One region of the Barrientosiimonas endolithica genome, then DNA from elsewhere that is predicted to be linked to it. Evidence: riboswitches for the same ligand, from Rfam matches in the RefSeq annotation. Region 1 holds a riboswitch; the other holds the start of a gene.
What was found. Region 1 has a riboswitch for cobalamin ahead of QUE40_RS01410 (ribonucleoside-diphosphate reductase subunit alpha). Riboswitches for the same ligand answer to the same signal wherever they lie in the genome.
Positions count from the first base shown of each region.

Region 2: it holds a riboswitch for cobalamin, as region 1 does, so the genes downstream of both, metE (5-methyltetrahydropteroyltriglutamate--homocysteine S-methyltransferase) here and QUE40_RS01410 (ribonucleoside-diphosphate reductase subunit alpha) in region 1, are expected to answer to the same signal.

Region 1 is NZ_AP027735.1:278,561-281,961, reverse strand. It holds gene dacB (D-alanyl-D-alanine carboxypeptidase/D-alanyl-D-alanine endopeptidase) at 1-323, opposite strand, end outside; gene QUE40_RS01415 (inorganic diphosphatase) at 743-1,333, shown strand; cobalamin riboswitch at 1,554-1,779, shown strand; partial or broken gene QUE40_RS01410 (ribonucleoside-diphosphate reductase subunit alpha) at 1,902-3,401, shown strand, end outside.
Region 2 is NZ_AP027735.1:1,882,128-1,885,528, reverse strand. It holds partial or broken gene QUE40_RS19155 (TlyA family RNA methyltransferase) at 1-468, shown strand, start outside; gene QUE40_RS09505 (NAD kinase) at 465-1,364, shown strand; cobalamin riboswitch at 1,568-1,703, shown strand; partial or broken gene metE (5-methyltetrahydropteroyltriglutamate--homocysteine S-methyltransferase) at 1,864-3,401, shown strand, end outside.

The DNA of each region.
Region 1 (3,401 bases):
AGGTCCCAGCCGACCGTGACCGAGGTGCGCCCCTGCTTCTTCAGGTTGGCCGCCACCTGCTTCGCGAGGTCGCCGAGCCCGGCGCGGCCGGCCACCTCGTCGGGGTTACCCTTGCCCCTGGCGAGCGCGGTGTCGCCGCCCGCCACCAGCACCACCTGGTCGCCCGGCCCCTGCCGGACGGTCGTCGCCAGGGTGCTGTCGAGGTCGAGCGTGCGCGACACGGCGTACGCCGTCAGCAGCTTGGTGATCGACGCCGGCGTGCGCGCGGCGTCGGGGTCGAGCGCGAACAGGCTCTGCCCGGTGGCGGCGTCGCGCACCGCCATCGACGTCGTCGGGCCGAGACCGGGGGCGTCGAGCAGCGGCTGCAGCGCGGCGCGGACCCCTCGGGCGTGGGCGCGGTGCCGCCGACTCCGGGGAGAGCGGCGGGTGCCTGCGGGGGCTGCGGACGGCGTACGTCGGGCGGGGGGTCGACTCCCCCGGCAGCGGCACGGCCTCGCGCGGAGCGTCGGCGGTCGTGAGCACGCCCGGCACGACGTCGAAGGTGTCGAGGGTGGCGTAGCCGCCGATCAGCGCGACCGTCGCGGCGCCCGCGACCAGCGCGCGGTGCGATCTGCGCACGCTGCCCCCTTGCTCCGCGACCCGTTCTCGTGGGAGACACTAACCGCGAACTGTCCGCGGACGTACCCCGCGGGCGCCCCACCCCGGTGCGCCGCACCGCACAGCTCAACGATGAGGACATTCCATGGAGTTCGACGTCAGCATCGAGATCCCGCGCGGGACTCGCAACAAGTACGAGATCGACCACGAGACCGGCCGCATCCGGCTCGACCGGCTGCTCTTCACCGCGATGTCCTACCCCGCCGACTACGGCTACATCGAGGACACCCTCGGTGAGGACGGCGACCCGCTCGACGCGCTCGTGCTGCTGGACGAGCCGACCTTCCCCGGCTGCGTCGTGCGCGCCCGCGCCGTCGGCGTCTTCAAGATGGTCGACGAGGCCGGCGGCGACGACAAGATCCTGTGCGTGCCCGCTGGCGACCCGCGCAAGGACGGCGTCACCGACATCACCGACATCAGCGACTTCACGCTGAAGGAGATGCAGCACTTCTTCGAGACCTACAAGGCTCTCGAGCCGGGCAAGTCGGTCGAGGAGGGCTCGCACTGGATCGGCTCCGCCGACGCCGACCGCGTCGTCGAGGACGCGCTGCAGCGCGCCAAGGACCAGGGCGTCACCACCGCCCGCTGGGCCATGCCCGGCCACGCCCCCGACGAGACCGAGCGCTCGATCGACCGCGACCAGACCTCCGACTCCCAGGCCGACGCGCCGGAGTGATTCTGGTCTTGACTCCTCCTCCGGAAGCTGCGTGCTGCGCTGCGCACCTCCCGGCATCGTCGACAAGACGAACGAGACGACGGCGGCACAGTTAGTACGACGGCGGACCACGTCCCATGTGGTCCGCCGTTGTCGTACGCGCGGGCGCCCCGCGCGTATAGCACCCGGCCTCTCGGCGATCCAGCACATCCCCGGCTAGCGTGTCGCGGGCGGCACCACATATGGTGCTCTCGTTGCTGGTTCACCCCCAGATGTTCCGCATCTGGCCGGTGAGGCAAGAGGGAACCCGGTGCGATTCCGGGACTGCCCCGCAGCGGTGAGTGGGAACGACCGCCGTCATCGGCACTGGATCCGGCCTCGAGCCGGTCTGGGAAGCGACGGCCACTAGGCGGGCCAGCCGGCCCACGCCCACGAGTCCGAAGACCTGCCAGCACGCCGTCCGACCGGACGGTGGTCCGCGGCCTCGAGGGACAGGCCCACGACGATCACGGCTGCCCCGGCGCGGTCGTACGTCCGCCTCCCCTCGCGACCTCGGGCACGCAGGACTCGAGGGAGGAGGCATCACGACATGGCCATTCAGGTCACCAAGCGCGACGGGTCGCGCGAGCCGTACAACGCCGATCGGATCAACCGGGCGATCGAGCGCGCCGCCGAAGGCCTGCCCGACGGGCTGGCGATGACCATGCAGCTCGCGTCGGAGCTGGAGATCACGCTGTTCGACGGCATCACCACCGAGCAGCTCGACGAGGCCGCGATCCAGGTCGCGGTGCAGAACGTCAAGGACGACCCCGACTTCGACGTGGTCGCCTCGCGGCTGCTGCTGAAGACGATCTACAAGAAGGTGCTGGGCGACTTCGAGACCCAGACCGAGCTGGCGCTGCTGCACCAGGCGCGCTTCCCGGGCTACGTGCGCGAGGCCGTCGAGGACGGGCTGTTCGACCCGCGGCTCGCGAGCGCGTTCAACCTCGAGGAGCTCGCCGCCGCGCTGGACCACAGCAACGACGACGCGCTGCGCTACATCGGCATCGTGACGCTGCGCAACCGCTACATGGCGACCGGCCCCGGCGGGCAGATGCTCGAGGTGCCGGCCTACTTCTGGATGCGCGTCGCGATGGGCCTCTCGGTCAACGAGAAGGAGCCCACGCAGGCCGCGATCCGCTTCTACCGCAAGATGTCTCGCCTCGACTACCTCGCGGCCGGCTCCACCCTCGTCAACGCCGGGACCGCGAACCCGCAGCTGTCCAACTGCTTCGTGATGCAGATGGACGACGACATCGAGCACATCGCCAAGTCGGTGCGCGACGTCATGTGGCTGACCAAGGGCACCGGCGGCATCGGGCTGTCGGTCACCAAGCTGCGCGCCGAGGGCTCCCCATCCGCAGCAACAACACCACCTCCACCGGGCCGATCCCGTTCATGCACACCATCGACTCGACGCTGCGCGCGGTCTCCCGCGGCGGCAAGAAGTTCGGCGCGCTGTGCTTCTACATGGAGAACTGGCACCTGGACTTCCCGCAGTTCCTCGACCTGCGGCAGAACGCCGGCGACCCCTACCGCCGAACCCGCACCGCCAACACCGCGGTCTGGATCTCCGACGAGTTCATGAAGCGCGTCGAGAACGACCAGCCGTGGTACCTCTTCGACCCGCTGGAGACCCCCGACCTGGTGGAGCTCGTGGGCGAGGAGTTCTCCGCGCGCTACGCGGAGTACGTCGACCTCGCCGAGAAGGAAAGCTGCGCTCGTTCAAGAAGATTCGGGCGCGCGAGCAGATGACGGCGATCCTCGTGTCGCTGCAGACCACGTCGCACCCGTGGCTCACCTGGAAGGACTCGATCAACCTCCGGGCACTGAACGACAACACCGGCACGATCCACCTGTCGAACCTGTGCACCGAGATCACGCTGCCGCAGGACCGCGACAACGTGTCGGTCTGCAACCTGGCCTCGATCAACCTCTCGCGCCACCTCGACGACGGCGAGTGGGACTGGGACCGCCTCGCCGAGAGCGCGCGCATGGCGATCCGCCAGCTCGACAACCTCATCGACATCACCCGCTCGTCGGTGCCGGA
Region 2 (3,401 bases), 1.6 Mb from region 1:
GGCCAGCTCGTCACGCAGCTGCAGGAGGACCCGCGGGTGGTCGAGCGGTCCGGGACCAACGTGCGCGAAGTGGGCGCGGACGACCTCGGCGGGCCGTTCGACCTGGTGGTGAGCGACCTCAGCTTCATCTCGCTGCGCCTGGTGCTCGACCGGCTCGCCGCGCTGGCGACGCCCGGGGGAGACGTGGTGGTGCTGGTGAAGCCGCAGTTCGAGGTGGGGCGCGAGGTGCTCGGACGCACCGGCGTGGTGCGCTCTGCCCGGCAGCGGGCCGAGGTCACCGAGGCGGTCGTCGACGAGGCGGCGCGGCACGGGCTGCGCGCGCACGGGCTGGTCGACAGCCCCGTGACCGGCGGCACCGGCAACCGGGAGTACCTGCTGTGGCTCGCGGCGCGCACGGAAGGCATGATGAGCGCGATGGACCTGCGCGCAGCGTTTGACCGCATCGCCGCCGAGCGAGCCGACCGGTGACCCGTCGCATCCTGCTGGTCGGGCACCCCGGTCGCCCGCGCGCGATCGAGGTCGCCCGCGACCTGGTGGAAGGCCTGCGGGCCAACGACATCGTGGTCTGCGGCGACCCCACCGAGCTGGCCGAGTTCGGGCTGCTCGGCGCCGACGGCGTCGAACCGGTCGAGGTGTCCGAGCCCGCGCCCGGCACCGAGCTGACCGTGGTGCTCGGCGGCGACGGCACGATCCTGCGCGCGGCCGAGCTCGTGCGCGAGTCCGGGATCCCGCTGCTCGGCATCAACCTCGGCCACGTGGGGTTCCTCGCCGAGGCCGAGCCCGACGACATCCACCACATCGTCCAGGGCATCGTGCAGCGCAGCTGGACCGTCGAGAGCCGCCAGACCCTCGAGGTGCTCGCGCGCGTCGACGGCGAGATCGTCTGCCACAGCTGGGCGCTCAACGAGGCGACCGTCGAGAAGGCCGCCCGCGAGCGGATGCTGGAGCTGGTCGTCGAGATCGACGGGCGACCGCTGTCGACCTGGGGCTGCGACGGGGTGGTCGTCTCGACGCCGACCGGCTCGACGGCGTACGCCTTCTCGGCCGGCGGTCCGGTCATCTGGCCGGGCGTCGAGGCGATGCTGGTCTGCCCCATCTCGGCGCACGCGCTGTTCGCGCGGCCGCTCGTGCTGGGCCCGCAGGCCCGGCTCGCCATCGAGATGGTGCCGCGCACCGAGGCGCGCGGGGTGCTGTGGTTCGACGGGCGCCGCTCCTTCGAGCTGCCGCCCGGCGCCCGGGTCGAGGCGCGCCGCAGCGACCGCAACGTCGACCTCGCCCGCCTCACGCCCGCGCCGTTCGTCGACCGGCTGGTCGCCAAGTTCGACCTGCCCGTGCAGGGCTGGCGCGGACGCGGACCCCGCTGACCGGTCCGGGGTGGTGCATGACACGCCCCAACGGAGAGCCACCGGCGAGGTCCGCCCGCTGACCCGGCGACCACGGCGACCGCCCCGCATTGGTTAGGCTCGAACGCGTAGCTGGTTCTCCGGCTCGGTCCGCCTGAGGAGCCCCTCGAGTGGCGATCGTGCCGGGCCGAGCCCGCGCCGGCGTACGAGCCGGTGGGGGTGAGAGGGAACCCGGTGAGACTCCGGGACTGTCCCGCAGCGGTGAGCAGGAACGACCGCCGTCAAGAGCACTGGGTGCGCCCGGGAAGCGACGGCCAGTAGGTGCGGCGCCGCGCCGCGCGCCTGCAAGTCCGAAGACCTGCCTGCTGCGCCGGGCACGCCGTGCCCGGCGGTCCCCGCCTCGTGGACTGGGCGTGCCGGCCGCTGCGGAGTCGACCCCTGCGCGAAGGGGCGTCGTCCCGGACCGGTGGTGCGCGCTCGTGGGCGGTGGCCTCCCGACTGCACCGCAGGAGCGACAGCCATGACCGAACCGTTCACCGCCACCGTGCTGGGGCTGCCCCGCATCGGCCCCAAGCGCGAGCTGAAGAAGGCGCTCGAGGCCTACTGGGCGGGCGACCTCACCTCCGACGAGCTCGCAGCCACCGGCCGCGCGCTGCGCGAGACGCAGCTGCGCGGGCTGGCCGACGCCGGGCTCGACTCGGTGCCCGTGGGCACCTTCAGCCGCTACGACCAGGTGCTCGACACCGCCGTGCTGCTGGGCGCGCTGCCGGAGCGCTACACCGGCTTCGCCGACCCGCTCGACGGCTACTTCGCCGCGGCGCGCGGCACCGACGAGCTGGCGCCGCTGGAGATGACCAAGTGGTTCGACACGAACTACCACTACATCGTCCCGGAGATCTCGCCCGGCACGCAGTTCTCGCTGCACCCGGAGACGCTGCTCGCCGAGCTCGCGGAGGCCGACGCGCTCGAGCTCGGCGTGCCGGCCCGACCGGTCGTGCTCGGCCCGGTCACCTTCCTGCGGCTGAGCAAGGCGGTCGGCTCGGACGCGCCGCTGCTGGACCGGCTCGAGGAGCTCGTCCCGCTGTACGCCGACCTGCTGGCCCGGCTCGCCGACGCCGGGGCGGCGTGGGTGCAGCTCGACGAGCCTGCCCTGGTGACCGATCTCTCGGGCGAGGAGCTGGCGCAGGTGCGCCGGACGTACGACGGGCTCGCGGGGCGCAGCAGCGGCCCGCCATCCTGCTCGCGACCTACTTCGGCCGCGCCGACGAGGCGCTGCGGGAGCTGCACGGCACGGGCATCGAGGGCCTGGCGATCGACCTGGTCGCGGGGACTCTGCCGCCGCCGGAGGTGCTGCGCGGCAAGCACGTCGTCGCCGGCGTCGTCGACGGACGCAACGTCTGGCGCACCGACCCCGACCGCGCGCTCGACGCCCTGGAGACGCTGCGGGCGCACGCAGCCTCGGTCGCGGTCTCGACCTCGTGCTCCCTGCTGCACGTGCCGTACGCCCTCGCCGCCGAGCCCGGGCTGGACGCCCGGCTGCGGTCCTGGCTGGCGTTCGGGGCCGAGAAGGTGCGCGAGGTGCGCGCGCTCGCCGACGCGCTCGCGGGCGCCGACCACGAGCCCGCCGAGCTGGAGCTCTCCCGGGCCGGCCTCGCGAGCCGCCGCGACGACCCGCGGCTGCACCGGGAGGACGTGCGAGACCGGCTCGCCGCGCTGGGCGAGGACGACCGGCGCCGGCTGCCCGCGGACGAGCGCCGGGCGCTGCAGGCGGAGCGGCTCGACCTGCCGCTGCTGCCCACCACCACGATCGGCTCCTACCCCCAGACCGCCCAGATCCGGTCGGCGCGCGCGGACCTGCGGCGCGGCCGGATCGACCAGGGGAGTACGTCGCGCGGATGCGCGCCGAGATCGACGCGGTGCTGGAGCTGCAGGAGGGGCTGGGGCTCGACGTGCTGGTGCACGGAGAGCCCGAGCGCAACGACATGGTGCAGTTCTTCGCCGAGCGGCTCGAGGGGTTCGCCACCACGTCGACCGGCTGGGTGCAGTCCTACGGGTCGC